Regions from separate parts of the Serratia sp. TSA_105.2 genome, predicted to be linked through region 1. Evidence: predicted binding sites of a transcription regulator. Region 1 holds the regulator's gene; each other region holds the start of a gene.
The links. Region 1 encodes PurR, which represses purine synthesis genes. Its sites were predicted from a motif close to CANGCAAACGTTTGCNTG; they were not measured.

Region 1 (5,863 bases):
TCCACAGCCACCCGGCGGTGCTTTTTTATACACCAACGGACTGATTTTGAACCAAAAAAAATGTCATTAACGTTTTCTCACAATATGGATTATTATTTATGAGTTCTTCGCTGTTTTATATGGCGAAATTCGGGAATACTGTAACTCTTTCGATATCCGCTTCGGGGCCAAGGTTGGTGACGTCGACATGCGTTTAATTCTTACGCTCTTTGCGCTGCTGTTTACGCAGCTCTTCTTCAATTTGGCGCACGCTGCGCCACAGGCGCGTGTTGCCGCCGAGCAGCGTAAAAGCCATGCTAATGAAGCGCGGCCCGATGACCGCAGAAAAAAGAAAGCGGACAAAGCCGCTAAAAAAGCCAAAGTGACGGCCCCTGCGAAAAAAACCAGGGCCGCCAAGACGAAAAGCGAGAAAAGCGCGAAAAAGATCGCCAGCGCCAAACCCAAGGCCAAAGCGCAGAAAACCGCCAAGATTAAAGTCACCCCGCCGAAAAAGGGCTATAAAAAAGGCTATGGTCGCCACCGCGAAGCCGGTATGGCCACCGCCAAACTGGCGCGTGACGAAAAACCGTTAAAACTCAGCCCGGCGCACAAAAAACGCTACCAGCATGCCAAGCAGACCGCGATGGCCAAGCTGATGGGGCAGATGGGCAAACCTTACCGCTGGGGCGGCAGTTCGCCGCGCACCGGCTTCGACTGCAGCGGCCTTATCTATTACGCCTATAAAGACGTGGTGAAAATCAAAATGCCGCGCACCGCCAACGAAATGTATCACCTGCGCGACGCGGCGCCGATCAAGAAAAGCGAGCTGGAAAGCGGCGATCTGGTGTTCTTCCGCATCAACAACCGCGGCGTGGCGGACCATGTTGGCGTCTACCTCGGCAACGGCAAATTCATCCAGTCGCCGCGCACCGGCGAAGAGATCCGCATCAGCCAGCTCGACAACGACTATTGGCAGAACCACTACATCGGCGCACGCCGCGTAGTAACGCCGAAAACTATCCGTTAATTCCCTGCTCTGCGCGGTTGCGGTCCCGGTCGCAACCGCCTGCTCAAGCTCTCGCCCATCGCACCACCCCACGCGCATTTCTCGCTTTTCTTCCTGTTTTTTATGATGAAAATTGTTAAGATTGAAAGACCACAATAAAAAACGGCCCATATGACTCTCGCCCCGGCGGAAAGCGAATGGCGCTGTAAAGGAGGAAGCAATGTCGTTTGAATTACCTGCATTACCGTATGAGAAAAACGCGCTCGAGCCGCACATCTCCGCTGAGACCCTGGAATACCACTACGGCAAACACCACAATACCTACGTGGTTAACCTGAACAACCTGGTGAAAGGCAGCGAGTTCGAGGGCAAATCGCTCGAAGAGATCATCAAGACCTCTAACGGCGGCGTCTTCAACAATGCCGCGCAGGTGTGGAACCACACCTTCTACTGGCACTGCCTGTCGCCACAGGGCGGCGGTGAACCGCAGGGCGAACTGGCGGCGGCGATCGTCAAATCCTTCGGCTCCTTCGCTGCGTTCAAAGAGCAGTTCACCGATGCCGCAGTGAAAAACTTCGGCGCCGGCTGGACCTGGCTGGTGAAAAAACCAGACGGCGCGCTGGCGATCGTCAACACCTCCAACGCGGCCACCCCGCTGACCGGTGAAGACAAACCGCTGCTGACCGTTGACGTGTGGGAACACGCGTATTACATCGATTACCGCAATGCGCGTCCAAAATACCTGGAAAACTTCTGGGCGTTGGTCAACTGGACCTTCGCCGCGGAAAACCTGGCGTAAGCGCAGGTTCTGAGGTGATGAGGCGCAGCCAGGCTGCGCCTTTTTTATAACCGGGGGTAAATCAGTTCAACGCGGCAACGAAGCTGAAAGCGATAATGACCGCTAACGCGCAGACGGTGGTGAACAGCGACATCTTCAATTCGGTATCCATGACAACTCCTTTAAAATGGGCTTTCCTAAGGATAAAAGGCGCACAATTAGTACGTCAAATCATTTTCCCACAGTTCGCCGACAAAATCTTGTTATCATTTCCCGGTTTATAATCTCGATTACCTCTTCCACTTTTGTTCAATATGCGACAAAATTCGCAGTTCACAACTGCGTACCGGCATCCATGCCCCTCCTGATTAAGCGCTGAAGACTTCAACACACTAAAAACTCAGTTTTCGCTTCTCTGGAGAAGGATCTACGTAGGCAAACGATTAACATCACACTTACATGCTGTAAACATGTGAGTTCAGGAGTCATTCCTTACATGGCAACGATTAAAGATGTGGCCAAACGCGCGGGCGTTTCCACCACCACCGTTTCCCACGTCATCAATAAGACTCGTTTCGTCGCCGAAGAGACCAAAGCGGCCGTGTGGGCCGCCATCAAAGAACTGCACTACTCGCCGAGCGCCGTGGCGCGCAGCCTGAAAGTCAATCACACCAAGTCGATCGGCCTGCTGGCCACCTCGAGCGAAGCGCCCTACTTTGCCGAAGTGATCGAGGCGGTGGAAAACAGCTGCTACAGCAAGGGCTACACCCTGATCCTGTGCAACTCACACAATAATCTGGATAAGCAGCGCGCCTATCTGGCGATGCTGGCGCAAAAACGCGTCGACGGCCTGCTGGTCATGTGCTCCGAGTACCCCGATCAGCTGCTGGGCATGCTGGAAGACTACCGTAATATCCCGATGGTGGTGATGGACTGGGGCGCTGCGCGCGGCGACTTCACCGATACCATCATCGATAACGCGTTCGAAGGCGGCTATCTGGCCGGCCGTTACCTGATCGAGCGCGGCCACCGCGATATCGGCGCCATTCCGGGCCAGCTGTCGCGCAACACCGGCGGCGGCCGTCATCAGGGCTTTATGAAGGCGCTGCAGGAAGCGCATATCGACATCCGCGAAGAGTGGATCGTCCAGGGTGACTTTGAGCCGGAGTCCGGCTACAAGGCGATGCACCAAATCCTGTCGCAAAAACAGCGGCCGACCGCGGTATTCTGCGGCGGCGACATCATGGCGATGGGCGCCATCTGCGCGGCCGACGAGCTGGGGCTGCGGGTGCCACAGGATATTTCTGTGATCGGCTATGACAACGTGCGCAACGCCCGCTACTTCACCCCGGCGCTGACTACCATTCACCAGCCGAAAGAGCGTCTGGGCGAAATGGCCTTCACCATGCTGCTGGATCGCATTATCAGCAAACGCGAAGAGTCGCAGGTGATCGAAGTGCATCCGAAGCTGATCGAACGCCGCTCGGTCGCCGACGGCCCGTTCATCGACTACCGCCGCTAATCCCCCGCGCCGGAAGCCTGCGCGGCTTCCGGTTCCACCTCGCTCAGCCACTCCTGATTCAGCGTTTCCCCATCGCCCAGATACGCCAGCAGCCAGCTCATCGCCGGTGACGGTTTATCCTGCTGCCAGGTCAGGCAGCAAGGGCTGGCAGGAAACGGCTGCTGCAGCTGCAACGCCTTCAACTCACCGCGCTGCACCCGCGGCAGCGCCCGATGCGCCGGCATCATGCCGACGCACAGCCCGGCGCACAAACAGTCGAGCGCCGAAGTCCAGTCCGGCACCACCAGCCGCCGCTGGTTATCCAGCGTCCAGGTGACGCGCTTGGGCAGATTGCGCGAGGTGTCCTCCAGGCAAAGCGAAGGGTACGGCCGCAGCTGATCGTCATTCAGCGGCCCCGTCAACTGCGCCAGCGGATGTTGCGGGCTGACCACGCACAGCCAGTTCATATAACCCATGTCGCGGAAGGCGAAACCGCCGCCGACCGGCACCGCACGGGTGGCGCCGATCGCCATATCCGCCCTGCCGTCCACCAAGGCATCCCACACGCCGTTGAACACCTCGGGTTGCAGCATCAATTCGACGTCGGGGAAATGACGGTAGAAATCCAACACCAGCTGACGGCTGCGCTGCGGTTTGACGATGATGTCGACCGCGATATTCAGCTGGCCGCGCCATCCGTTGGCCACCTGCTGACAGTGGCGGCGGGTGTCGAGCATTTTTTTGATAACAACTCGCGCATCCTTGATAAACAGCGCGCCGGCCGGCGTCAACTCCACGTCGCGGTGGCGCCGCTCAAACAGCGGCACCGCCAGCCATTGCTCCAGCTGCCGTACGGTATAGCTCACCGCCGACGGCACCCGGTGCAGCTCCTGCGCCGCCGCGCTGAAACTGCCGGTACGCGCCACTGCGTCGACCACTTCAAGAGAATATTCAGACCACATCGCTTTGCCTTCAATTTTTTTAACAGCACTTTGCAAATATTACCGTTTCACAAGCAGAGATCCAGCCGGATACACTGGCCGGCGCTAAAAACCTGCGACACTAAAATATTAACGAGAAATACCATGCGAAATTCCTTTGGCTTTATGTTCTACCTCGCCGGCCTGAGCATGCTGGGTTATCTGGCGACCGATATGTACCTCCCCGCCTTCGGCGCCATGCGGGAGGAACTGCAAATTTCCGCCGGCGCGGTGAGCGCCAGCCTGAGCATCTTCCTGGCCGGCTTCGCCTTCGCGCAGCTGCTGTGGGGGCCGCTCTCCGACCGTCTGGGCCGCAAACCGGTATTATTGATCGGCCTGACGCTGTTCGGCCTCGGCTGCCTGGGCATGCTGTGGGTAGAGAACGCCGTGCAGCTCTGGATCCTGCGCTTTATTCAGGCCGTCGGCGTCTGTTCCGCCGCCGCCATCTGGCAAGCGCTGGTGGTCGACCGCTATCGCGAAGGCCAGGCCAATCGCGTATTCGCCACCATCATGCCGCTGGTCGCGCTGTCTCCGGCGCTGGCGCCGCTGCTGGGCGCCTGGCTGTTGAACCACGCCAGCTGGCGTGCAATCTTCGCCGTGCTGCTGGCCATCACCGTACTGTTGCTGCTGCCGACGCTGATGCTCAAAGAGCGTGCCAAAACGCAGCCCACCGCCGAGGCGCCAAAAAACGGCGTCAGCTTCTGGCGACTGTTGAAATCCCCGGTGTTCAGCGGCAACGTCGCCATGTACGCCGCCTGCTCGGCAGGCTTCTTCGCCTGGCTGACCGGCTCGCCGTTCATCCTCGGTGATATGGGCTATGGCCCGAGCGACATCGGTCTGAGCTATGTGCCGCAGACGCTGGCTTTCCTGCTGGGGGGCTATGGCTGCCGTGCCGCGCTGAAGCGCATCAATGGCAAAACCCTGCTGCCGTGGCTGCTGGTAGCTTATGGTGTCAGCATGGTGGCGCTGTATCTGGTGGCGACCCTGACCGCACCGACGCTCACCACGCTGCTGATCCCGTTCTGCGTGATGGCGCTGGTCAACGGCGCCGGCTATCCGATCATGGTGGCTAATGCGCTGATGCCGTTCCCGGAAAGCAGCGGCAAGGCCGCCGCGCTGCAAAATACGCTGCAGCTGGGGCTGTGCTTTGTGGCGAGCATGCTGGTGTCGGCGTTCATTGCCCAGCCGCTGTTGGCGACGGTGACGGTAATGGTATCGACGGTGATCCTGGCCGCGCTGGGGTATTTCCTGCAGCGGGGAAAAGCAGTTGACGCGCAGCAAAAGGCGCAGCGGGAACATGCTAACTCAGCGTCATAATTACCAAGTTTAATAATCACTTAAAGAATATGCGTGCCGAGTGCGATTTACAGTTGAGTCAACGTCTCGGCACGCCTATACTCAAAAACAACCTTGTAAAGTAACACCTTATAATCTCTATATCTCAATTAGCACTTGTGTACGCGCTTTGCGTCACACTCTTTTTTTAAGGATGCGTTTATCCCGCGCCGTTCGCGCCGGGTCGTTTCTTTAAATTTCCTCTGTTCATAGTCGGATATCAGACGCCGCGGGCCTATTTTCCGCCGGTAAACGTATGCACCCGCAGAAATTGTCTAAGCTGT
Region 2 (5,863 bases), 770 kb from region 1:
GTGCGGCGGCGGCGATAGAGTTTCTTGTTGGCGAAGTACAGCGCCAGCGTCGCCAGAAAGCAGGCCAGGCTGAGGATAAAATCATTCATGGCGCAACTTCCGTCGCTGCAGCCAAATCTCCAGCCGATACACCCTGTCCACCACCAGCCCGGTGGCGCCCAGCGTCAGCATGGTGCTGACCGCGATCACCAGAAAGATCTTCCAGCCCTCGACCATCAGCAGCTGGGCATAGTTGACCACCGCCACCACCGCCGGCACGAAGAACAGCAGCATTTCTGCCAGCAGCCAGCGGGAACCGGCCTTGACCCAGCTCAGCGGCAGAATGCGCAGCAGGATCAGCGCCAGCAGCATCAGCATGCCGACGATATTGGCGGGGAGCGGCAGGTGGAATTGTTGCACCAGACGATCGGCGATCAGGAACAGCGCCGCATACAACGCCACCTGAATCGGCACCTGCAAACGGGTCAGCAGGGAGGGGGCAACGCGGCGTAACGCCAGAGACATGAAAGATGACCTCAAACAATAAATTGACGGCCTACAGTATACGCAGCCGGGAAACCACGCCTGAAATGAATTAAAATTATCGACATCATGCCGTCCGGGAATAGTTTCCCGCCGGTAGCGCCCTCAAGGAGAACCCTAACGTGGATGTCCGCACCCTGCGCTACTTCGTTGAAGTGGTGCGCCAGCAAAGCTTCACCCGCGCCGCGGAAAAACTGTTCGTCACCCAGCCCACCATCAGCAAGATGCTGCGGCATCTGGAAGAGGAGCTGGAATGCACGCTGCTGATCCGCGAAGGCCGCAAGCTGCGCCTGACCGACAGCGGCCAGGCGGTGTATCAGCGCGGCCTGACGATCCTCGACGAATTCCGCCAGCTGGAGGCGGAGCTGGAAGACATCAGCTCGGTGAAAAAGGGCGTGCTGCGGCTGGGCATTCCGCCGATGGTCGGCAGGCAGATCGCCGATCTGATCCGCCGCTTTCGCCAGACCTACCCCGGTATCGAATTGAAAATTTCCGAGCTGGGCGGGCTGTCGGTCGAACAGGCGGTGATGTCCGGCGAACTGGATCTGGCGATGACGGTGCTGCCCTTCGATTCGGAACAGCCGCTGACCTTTCTGCCGCTGCTGGGCCATCCGATGTGCGTGGTGGCGCCGCGCACGCCGCAGTGGCTCAACCGCACCCGCATCAATATCACCGAATTGGCCGACAGCCCGATCCTGATTTATAACGAAGACTTTGCGCTGTACAAGATGCTGATGAAGGCGTTTCGCCAGGCCGGTTTTGAACCGCAAATCGCGGTGCGCAGCGGCCAGTGGGACTTCCTCGCCTCGATGGTGCAGGCCGGCGTGGGCATCGCCATGCTGCCGGAGCCGGTCTGCCGCTGGCTGGACAAGGAAAACCTGGTCTGGCTGCCGCTGGAGCCGCGCATGGAGTGGAAAGTCGGGCTGATCTGGCGCCAGGGCAGCTACCTGTCGCACAGCGCGCAGGCCTGGATCGCCTGCTGCCGCGACTACTGGCCGCCGCTCAAGTAGCCAAAAAACAAGGGCCGCACAGGCGGCCCTTCAGGACAGAGATAAAGCGGATAAACGTTTATTCCCCCTCGGAGATTTACCCTTCGCGCTCGATCAGCAACGCTTCGAGCAAGTCGAGATCGTGCAGCAGTTTTTGCAGCGTCTCGTTGCTGATTTTCTGCGTGGCGCGCAGATGGTATAGCTCGCCGCGCTCGGCGCGCAGCGCCGTCAGGCGGAAACGCCGCTCGAGGTTTTCCATCGCCAGCGCATTCTCGATATCGTCTTTCGACGCGATGCGCCGCCGCAGCATGCCCGTCACCCGCGAACTGACCTCTTTCAACACCTGCGGATCGAGGTTCTCTTCGGTATCGGCAACCAAACGCTCTTCCATTTTATTCACGCTCTCGATCGCCACCTCGGCCGCCATGGCGATCGCCATGCGTTCTTCCTGCTTGCTGGCGCTCTTGTCGGCCACCTGCACACCGCGCAGCAACAGCGGCAACGCCAGCACGCCGACGATCAACGACAGCAGGATCACCCCGGCGGCGATAAACACCAGCTGATAGCGCGCCGGGAAGGCGGTGCCGTCGCTCAGCAACAGCGGTATCGACAGCACACCGGCCAGGGTAATCGCCCCGCGCACCCCGGCGAACGACGCCACCCACAGCTCACGCGTGCTGTAGTCGCCAAACTGCAGCGGGCGCTTTTTCATAAAGCGGTTGCTGGCCTTCTTCATCACCCACAACCAGGTGAAACGCAGCACCAGCAGCGCGGCGTAGATGGTGGCCACGTCGGCGAACAGGTACCAGGTCTGGATGGTCGGATCCAGCTCCGCCTGCAGGATAGAGGTTTCAAGAATGCCCGGCAGCTGCAGGCCCAACATGATGAACACCATGCCGTTGAACACGAACTCCAACATCGCCCATACGCTGTTGGCGCGCAGGCGCATCGCCAGCGGCGCGTTGCGGATCACGCCGGATTGGCTGATGGTCATCCCCGCCGCCACCGCCGCCAGGATGCCGGAAACGCCGATATGTTCGGCGATCAGGTAGGAGGCGAACGGCAGCAGCAGCAGGAACACGATCTGGGTCGCCGGGTCGTCGCCGCTCCAGCGGCTCATCACCCGCAGCGATTTACTGTAGGTCCAGGTGACCGCCACGCCGGCCAGCAGGCCGCCGATCGCCACTTTGAGGAACTCGAGGGTCGCGCCGCCCACGGTGAACACCATGGTGCCCATCGCCACCGCGATGGCGAACTTGAGCGACACCAGACCGGACGCGTCATTCATCAGCGCCTCGCCCTCGAGCACGCCCATGATCGGCTTGGGAATGCGCCCTTTACCGACGATGCCGGACAGCGCCACGGCATCGGTCGGCGACAGCACTGCCGCCAGCGCGAAGGCCGCCACCAGCGGAATGCCCGGCACCATGGCGTAGATCAGATAGCCGACGCCGACCACGGTGATCAGCACCAGCACCAGCGCCAGGCCGAGAATTTCACGCCCGTGGTGCAGGAATTCGCGCGTCGGCGTTTTCCAACCGTCAGCGAACAGCAGCGGCGGAATGAACAGCACCAGGAACAGTTCGGGATCAAAGTCGACGTGCAGCCCGAAATGCGGCCAGGCCAACAGGGCTCCGATGGCGATTTGCATCAGCGGCAGCGGCACCTGGAACGGCAACATGCGCGTCACCACCCCGGACAGGGAGACCACCAGGATCAAAATGAGGATTGTAAAAAAGATTTCCATGCTTTCCTTAGACTCTACGATTCAGACGACATCGGCTCAGGGCCTGCGTTGGTCCCGATAGTAGATCACTTTTTTTACAGCCGTTAAAGCTTGTTGTGCCTTTCAAAACGCGGTGCAGAACAGAAGAAGACTTATCTTAAGAAGGGAAATGCCGTGACAGATTCCCCCGCCCATCGGGCGAGGGAAACCCGAGGGGCTTAAATCGCCCAGCCGCCGGCGTAAAACGCCACCAGCGCCACGGCGATCAGCACGGTGCCGATGTTCAGCTTGCGCCATTCGCCGGAGAAGATGCGGCCGATGACCAGCGAACTGAAGCCCAGCATGATGCCGGTAACGATGTTGCAGGTCAGTACGATGAACACCGCGCACAGCAGGCCGGCCATCGCGTCGACGAAGTCGTTGAAGTCCAGCTTGGTGACGTTGCTCAGCATCAGCAGGCCGACGTACATCAGCGCCGGTGCGGTGGCATAGACCGGCACCAGATAGGCCAGCGGCGACAGGAACAGGATCAGCAGGAACAGAATGCCGACCACGGTGGCGGTCAGGCCGGTCTTGCCGCCCGCGGCGGTGCCGGCGGCGGATTCGATGTAGACCGCGGCGGGCGCGGCGCCCACCAGGCCGGAGAAGATGCTGCTCAGGGAATCCGAGGTCAGCGCCTTGCCGCCGTTGATGATCTGCCCGTCTTTATCCAGCAGGTTGGCTTGCCCGGCCACCGCGCGGATGGTGCCGGTGGCGTCGAACACCGCGGTCATCACCAGCGCCAGCACGCTCGGCAACACCACCGGCTGCAATGCGCCCATGATATCCAGGCTGAAGATCAACGATTTGCCGTCAGCATCCGCCAGGCTCGGCATGGCGAACAGCCCCTGGTATTTCACCGCCGGGTCGACGATCAGGCCGATGATGGAAATGGCGATGATCACCAGCAAAATGCCGCCGGGCACGCGCAGTTTTTCCAGGCCGAAGATCACCGCCAGGCCGACCAGCGTCATCACCACCGGGAAGGAGGTGAACGCGCCGAGCGCCACCGGCAGGCCATCCAGCGGGTTCTTCACCACCAGGCCGACGCCGTTGGCGGCGATCAGCAGCAGGAACAGACCGATACCGATGCCGGTGCCGTGCGCCACCCCCATCGGCAGGTTGCGCAGGATCCAGGCGCGGATGCCGGTGACCGAGATAATGGTAAATAGCACGCCCATCACGAACACCGCGCCCAGCGCCACCGGAATGCTGATGTGCTGGCCCAGCACCAGGCTGAAGGCGGTGAAAGCGGTCAATGAAATCGCACAGCCGATGGCCATCGGCAGGTTAGCCCACAGCCCCATCAGCAGCGAGCCCAGACCGGCCACCAGGCAAGTGGAGACAAACACCGCCGCCGGCGGGAAGCCCGCTTTGCCCAGCATGCTCGGCACCACGATCACCGAGTACACCATCGCCAGGAAGGTGGTCAGCCCCGCCACCACTTCCTGACGCACGCTGCTGCCGCGCGCGGAAATTTTAAAATAGCCATCAAGCCCGCCGGTTGGTTTTGCGGCGTGGTTCGCTTGAGAGTTCGACATAGGTTACTTCCCCTGTGTTTCATGAATCGGCCCGTTACAGCAGGCCTGTAATCTCGCCCGCGCCCGATCGCCACGTAATCGTTTACGTCACGTTCCGCATCCTTGCCCTTCCGTCGCATCGCCAACGGCGATGCGCACCAAGGCAAACGTTTAACTCGCCGCGCGCGGTACGGGTAATTTATGGTGGTTTATTCAAGGCAAACGATTATCCTGCCTTCCATAGCGTCTAATCAACTAAAGATCGCGGCAATTTATGCAGAAAGTGGCGGGAATGGCGCCTGCACGATAAAACCGGGGCGACGGGCGCCCCGGCGAACGCCGTCACGGCGAGATTATTGCGTCTGCACCGCGGCGGGATCCATATACATCAATTCCCAGATATGGCCATCCAGATCCTGAAAACCGTGGCCGTACATCACGCCGTAGTCCCGTGGCGGGTGATAAGTGTTGCCGCCGCCGGCGACCGCCTTGCGCACCAGTTCGTCCACCGCCGCCCGGCTGGGCTGCGACAGGCACACCAGCACTTCGGTGGTCTGTTTGGCGTCGCCGATCGGATTCGGGGTAAACACCCTGAATTTTTCATGGGTCAGCAGCATCACGTAAATCGTGTCGCTGACCACCATGCATGCGGCAGTGTCATCGGTAAATTGCGGGTTGAAAGTGAAACCCAGGTGGGTGAAAAACGCCATCGAGGCGGGCAGATCGCGTACGGGCAGGTTAACGAAGATTTGCGTAGCCATGGGCTACCTCCGATGAAGAATGACCCCATCGAGTATAGCCCATCCGGTTAGCTCAGCAGGTCGTAAGGGCCGCCCTGCTCCAGTGCCCGCTGGTAGGCGGGCCGGGCGTGAATGCGCTGCAGAAAGCCGCGCAGCTTCGGGCAATCATCCAACGCGCCGCGCGCCGCCATCGCTTCCAGCGGGAAGCTCATCTGAATGTCCGCCGCGCTGAAGTCGTTGCCGACGAACCAGCTGCCCTTGTTCAGGTGCTGTTCGAGGAATTCGCACTGCGGCGCGATCTGCTTGTCGAGATATTCGCGCTGCACG
Region 3 (5,863 bases), on a different contig from region 1:
GCGCAGGCCGCGGCGCAGGAGCTGGCGCAGAGCCGCTGGCGCCTCGTGGTCACCATGCTGGCGGTCACCTGGCTGAACCCGCACGTTTATCTGGATACTTTTGTGGTGCTCGGCAGCCTGGGCGGGCAGCTGACGGCGGACGTGCGCTCCTGGTTCGCGCTCGGGGCGGTCAGCGCGTCGGCGGTGTGGTTCTTCGGGCTGGCGCTGCTGGCCTCCTGGCTGGCGCCGTGGCTGAACACGCAGCGGGCGCAGCGCATCATCAACGCGCTGGTCGGGCTGGTGATGTGGGGCATCGCGCTGCAGCTGGCCTGGCAGGGGGCAAATTTATAAGAATTTGTCACTAATCCGAATTCAAAACGCCGCGTGATATGCTACGTTTGATGCCAGGAATCCGGCGGTTCTCACAGGGAAAAGCCGGCGATCAGAGACAGCCTGTCATTAAGGAGACACTGTGAAGCTAAAAGCATTGGCTATGGCCGCAATGGTCGGATTAGGGACGTTACCGATGGCGCTGCAGGCGGCTGAAGTGCCTGAAGGGCCGCACGTCGTCACCTCCGGCACCGCCAGCGTGGACGCCACGCCGGATATCGCCACCCTGGCGATCGAAGTAAGCGTTTCCTCCAAAGACGCCGCCCAGGCGAAGAAGCAGGTGGACGAGCGCGTGGCGCAGTACTTTGATTTCCTGCAGAAAAATAACATCGAGAAGAAAGACATCAGCGCCGCCAATCTGCGCACCCAGCCGGAATATGACTACCTGAAAACCGGCGAGTCGGTGCTGAAGGGCTACCGGGCGGTGCGCCAGGTGCAGGTGACCCTGCGTCAGTTGGACAAGCTGAACGAGCTGCTGGACGGCGCGCTGAAATCCGGCCTGAACGAGATCCGCGCGGTGGAGCTGGGCGTCGCCAAACCGGACGTGTATCGCGAGCAGGCGCGGCAAAAAGCGATCGAAAACGCGACTCAGCAGGCCGAATCCCTGGCCAAAGGCTTCCACGCCAAGCTGGGGCCGGTGTACAGCATTCGCTACCGGGTTGCCAACTACCAGCCGATGCCGGTGGCGCGGATGTATAAGGCGGCCGGTGCGGCGGCGGAAAGCGACGCGGCGCAAACCTATGAGCAGCAAAGCATTCACTTCGACGATCAGGTGGATGTGGTGTTCGAGCTGCAGCGCAACGCCGCGCAGTAAGGTGTTCGTATTGAAGAAAAGGTTCGCTGCGGCGAACCTTTTTTCGTTTTAATCCTGGCGCAGCACCTGGTGGCCGTGTTCCAGCAGCGCGTCGGTCACTTTGCGCATCATGCGGCTTTCCGGCGCGAAGCGGTGCCAGTACAGCATGCGGCGCTGGTACAGCCCCGGCGTCAGATCGATCAGTTCACCGGATGCCAGCTCCTTTTCGATCTGCAGGTGAGGGATCATACAGCAGGTTGTGCCCTGGCGTGCCAGCTGCACGAAGGCTTCCGACGAGTTCACGATGTGGCAGGGCACGCTGCCCGGCGACAGATCGAAGTTCTGCTGCAGGAACGCCTGATGCATGTCGTCGAGATGATCGAAGGCCACCGCCGGCGCTTTCAGCAGCGCGGAGCGGGTGACGCCGTTCGGGAAGTAGCGCTCGGCGAAGCCGCTGGAGGCCACGAACAGGTAGTCCAGCGCCCCCAGCCGATCCACCAGGCAGCTCGGCAGCGGCTGCGGCTGAATACTCACTGCGCCCACCACCTCACCGCGGCGCAGCCGCTCCTGGGTGCGGGTTTCATCTTCCACCTGCAGATTCAGGCGAATGGGGGAGTCCGCCAGCACCGGCTTCAGCGCCGGCAGCAGCCAGGTTGCCAGACTGTCGGCGTTGACCGCGAGCGACAGCAGCAGCGGCGTATCGACGCCGGTATCGTTGCCCAGCCACTCTTCTTCCAGCAATTCCACCTGATGCAGCAGCGCGAGCAGCTTTTGCCCTTGTTCGGTGGGGCGCGGCGGCACGGTACGGACCAGCAGCGGTTGGCCGAACAGATTTTCCAGCTGTTTGATGCGTTGGGATACCGCCGATTGCGTGATACAGAGTTTTTGAGCGGCGCGCTCGAAGCCGCGCTCACGGATCACCGCGTCCAGCGCTTGCAGCGTACGATAGTCTGGGCGTTTCATCGGAAAGATATCCCTTAAATTAGAATGATACCGGCACTATGCCACATTTTGCGCACGGCGCAGGTGGAAAAATCACGCCCCCACCTCGCCGCCAAGCGGGCAAAAATGCGGGCTGCGGTAAATAAGTGTGATCCTGCCGGCGTGAAAAACAGCGTTTTACCCTATAATACGCACACGTTTTCGTACAGAGGCAAGGGACATATTATGACGCAGGATGAACTGAAAAAAGCGGTGGGCTGGGCGGCGCTGGAATACGTGACGCCGGGCACCATCGTCGGGGTCGGTACCGGCTCTACCGCCGCCCACTTTATTGACGCGCTGGGCTCCATCAAGCACCAGATCGAAGGCGCGGTGTCCAGCTCCGATGCCTCCACCGCCAAGCTGAAAAGCCTCGGCATCCACGTGTTCGACAGCAACGAAGTGGATTCGCTCGATATCTACGTGGATGGCGCGGACGAAATCAACGGCCATATGCAGATGATCAAGGGCGGCGGCGCTGCGCTGACGCGCGAGAAGATCATCGCCGCCATCGCCAAGAAATTTATCTGCATCGTCGACGCCAGCAAGCAGGTGGACGTGCTGGGCAAGTTCCCGCTGCCGGTGGAAGTGATCCCGATGGCCCGCTCTTACGTGGCGCGCGAGCTGGTGAAACTCGGCGGCCTGCCGGAGTATCGCCAGGACGTGGTGACCGACAACGGCAACGTGATCCTCGATGTGCATAACCTGAGCATCACCGACGCCATCGCGCTGGAGAACAAGATCAACGGCATCGCCGGCGTGGTGACCGTGGGGCTGTTCGCCAACCGCGGCGCGGACGTGGCGCTGGTCGGCACCCCGGAAGGCGTGAAAGTGGTCAAATAAGCCTCCGCCGTCTGTGGCCCGGCAGTGCCGGGCCGCATAATTCTTCGGTTAAAATATCTTTTCTGAAAAACGGCAAATTTGGTGACTTATGTCACATTGTGAAACCTGACTCCCCAAAGCTTCTGCCGAAAACTTTCCCTATGGCATTTTCTGCCGTAAACCGCCATCAACGCTGCGCCTTGTCCTGCCGGGCAGGCAATCGTTTGTATTGCCGCCCGCGTTATTTTTGTTATGTTGGATGGGAGCTGTGTCGTCACAGCCGCTTCTGAAGTCTGAACATAGGGTCGGGTAAATGGCAAAAGTATCATTGGAGAAAGACAGGATTAAATTCCTGTTGGTGGAAGGGGTTCATCAGAGCACGGTCGATAATTTACGTGCCGCCGGTTATACCAACATCGAATACCACAAGGGTGCGTTAGACACCGAATCGCTGAAGGCATCCATCCGCGATGCACACTTCGTCGGCATCCGATCGCGTACGCATCTGACCGAAGAGGTGTTTGCCGCCGCAGAAAAACTGGTGGCGGTGGGCTGCTTCTGCATCGGCACCAACCAGGTTGATCTGAAAGCGGCGACCAAGCGCGGTATTCCGGTCTTCAACGCTCCCTTCTCCAATACCCGATCCGTGGCCGAAATGGTGCTGGGCGAGCTGCTGTTGATGCTGCGCGGCATTCCGGCCGCCAACGCCAAGGCGCACCGCGGCGTGTGGCACAAACTGGCCGTGGGCTCCTATGAGGCGCGCGGTAAAAAGCTGGGTATCATCGGCTACGGCCATATCGGCACCCAGCTTGGCATTCTGGCCGAAGGGCTGGGCATGAAGGTGTTCTTCTACGATATCGAGAACAAGCTGCCGTTAGGTAATGCGCAGCAGGTGCGCCATCTGTCCGATCTGCTCAATATGAGCGACGTGGTGACGCTGCACGTGCCGGAAACGCTGGCCACCAAGAACATGATGGGAGCGGAAGAGCTGGCGCTGATGAAACCAGGCGCCATTCTGATCAACGCCTCGCGCGGCACCGTGGTGGATATTCCCGCGCTGTGCGATGCGCTGGCCAGCAATCACCTGGCGGGCGCGGCGATCGACGTCTTCCCGGAAGAGCCGGCAACCAACAGCGATCCGTTCAACTCGCCGCTGTGTGAGTTCGACAACGTGCTGCTGACGCCGCACATCGGCGGCTCCACTCAGGAAGCGCAGGAGAACATCGGCGACGAAGTGGCCGGCAAGCTGGCGAAATACTCCGACAACGGATCGACCCTGTCCGCCGTTAACTTCCCGGAAGTGTCGCTCCCGGCGCATGGCCCGAACGCCAGCCGCCTGCTGCACATCCACGAAAACCGTCCGGGCGTGCTGACGCAGATTAACCAGATCTTCGCCGAAGAGGGGGTTAACATCGCCGCGCAGTATCTGCAAACCGGCCCGGAAATCGGCTACGTGGTGATCGACATCGAAGCGGAAACCGCGCGCGCCGACGCCGCGCTGCAGCGCATGAAGGCCATCGACGGCACTATTCGCGCCCGTCTGCTGTTCTGATTAGGCGGCATGCCGCAACGAAAAAGGCCGGAGCGATCCGGCCTTTTGCTATTTAGGTTCGTGCCACGCCCAGCTGCAGAGCGGGGTGAGGATTTCCGGTAGCGGGATATCCCAGTGCTCGGTCGGCAGGTGCTCCACCTGCTGGCAATCATGGGCCAGCCCGATGGGATAGGGGCCGTCGCTCTGCCAGTTTTGCAGGGTGCGATCGTAAAAGCCGCCGCCCATACCCAGACGCTGCCCGGTATGATCGAATGCCACCAGCGGCGTCAGCACGACGTCCAGCTCGCCCAGCGGCAACACCTGGCGCACATCGAGGCGCGGTTCGAGAATATTGAAGCGATTGCGCACCAGCGGCGTTTCCGGCGCATAGCGCAGGAACAGCAGATGGCCCGGGCTGAACGGGTGCAGCACCGGCAGGTAAACCCGTTTTCCGAGGGTCCACAGTTGCTCTATCAGCGGCCCGGTGTCGAGTTCACCGTCAAACGACAGGAATACCGCGATGCTGTGCGCCGCCTGAATGCGTGCATGTGCGGCAAGGCGCTCGGTTATCTTGTCTGCGGCAAAGCGTTGCTGATCCGGCGTAAGTTCGCGTCGGCGTTGGCGAATGAGTTGGCGAATGGCTTGGCGCTGCTGCGCGAATTGGGGTTGAAAAGGCATCGTATCAGGCTTGCTCAGTGTGGCGTTCGGCACACATAAACCGCTGAGAAGGGGAATCTCCGAGATGCCGTCGCAGGCTGTAACCCTTGAACCCATGGTTCAAGGTGAACGTGCCGTCGCAATCTTAAGGCTTCTCGGCGCACCGAGCGTGCTCACCGATCGCGGAGCAACACATTCTGTTTGTACTAAATATCGGCTCAGGGGACTGGCCCGCTGGCGAACATCTCAGAGAAATTTTGTACTCGTTGCCGAAACTGTGATTTCAACAACTTAAGTTATTCGAATTGTGCATCCTGACGTTCAGAGATGCGACCTTGTTCAAGCAGCGCTTGTTCAATGGTCTGCTGCAGCATCCGTATGCGTTGTTCCATATTGGACGCATAGTCACGGGTTTTCAACCGTTCTTGAGCAAGTTCGTGACAGACGTTCAATGCCGCGATGAAAACCAGTTGCTCAGTATTGGAGACTCTAGTGCGAACTTTAAGATCTTGCAACCGTTGGTTAAGATCGTCCGCCGCCATATTCAACGCATCTTGTTGTTCTGGCGGGCAATTGACTCTTAACGAGCGGCCAAAAATTTGAATATCTACCGGTTGTGCAGACATGCCACCTTCCTGCCTAAATTTCGCGCCAGCCTTGTCCGCCCTGGCCGGGCCGTCAAAGCGGGCGCCACTATATATACCTCGGTA

Region 2: the regulator PurR is predicted to act here: its motif matches at 4,957-4,974, upstream of ACUTSC_RS00335 (NCS2 family permease).
Region 3: the regulator PurR is predicted to act here: its motif matches at 3,179-3,196, upstream of serA (phosphoglycerate dehydrogenase).

What each region holds. Positions count from the first base shown of each region.
Region 1 is NZ_JBQZFT010000001.1:846,705-852,567, forward strand. It holds gene ACUTSC_RS03805 (NlpC/P60 family protein) at 188-1,006, shown strand; gene sodB (superoxide dismutase [Fe]) at 1,206-1,784, shown strand; gene cydH (cytochrome bd-I oxidase subunit CydH) at 1,846-1,935, opposite strand; gene purR (HTH-type transcriptional repressor PurR) at 2,260-3,285, shown strand; gene punR (DNA-binding transcriptional activator PunR) at 3,282-4,226, opposite strand; gene punC (purine nucleoside transporter PunC) at 4,350-5,561, shown strand.
Region 2 is NZ_JBQZFT010000001.1:78,186-84,048, reverse strand. It holds gene ACUTSC_RS00355 (LrgB family protein) at 1-89, opposite strand, end outside; gene ACUTSC_RS00350 (CidA/LrgA family protein) at 82-504, opposite strand; gene ACUTSC_RS00345 (LysR substrate-binding domain-containing protein) at 645-1,532, shown strand; gene ACUTSC_RS00340 (Na+/H+ antiporter) at 1,609-3,258, opposite strand; gene ACUTSC_RS00335 (NCS2 family permease) at 3,456-4,817, opposite strand; gene ACUTSC_RS00330 (VOC family protein) at 5,150-5,557, opposite strand; gene ACUTSC_RS00325 (glutathione S-transferase N-terminal domain-containing protein) at 5,605-5,863, opposite strand, start outside.
Region 3 is NZ_JBQZFT010000005.1:32,376-38,238, forward strand. It holds gene argO (arginine exporter ArgO) at 1-330, shown strand, start outside; gene ACUTSC_RS16680 (oxidative stress defense protein) at 452-1,183, shown strand; gene ACUTSC_RS16685 (LysR family transcriptional regulator ArgP) at 1,232-2,125, opposite strand; gene rpiA (ribose-5-phosphate isomerase RpiA) at 2,330-2,986, shown strand; gene serA (phosphoglycerate dehydrogenase) at 3,279-4,517, shown strand; gene ACUTSC_RS16700 (5-formyltetrahydrofolate cyclo-ligase) at 4,566-5,174, opposite strand; RNA gene ssrS (6S RNA) at 5,227-5,409, opposite strand; gene zapA (cell division protein ZapA) at 5,450-5,779, opposite strand.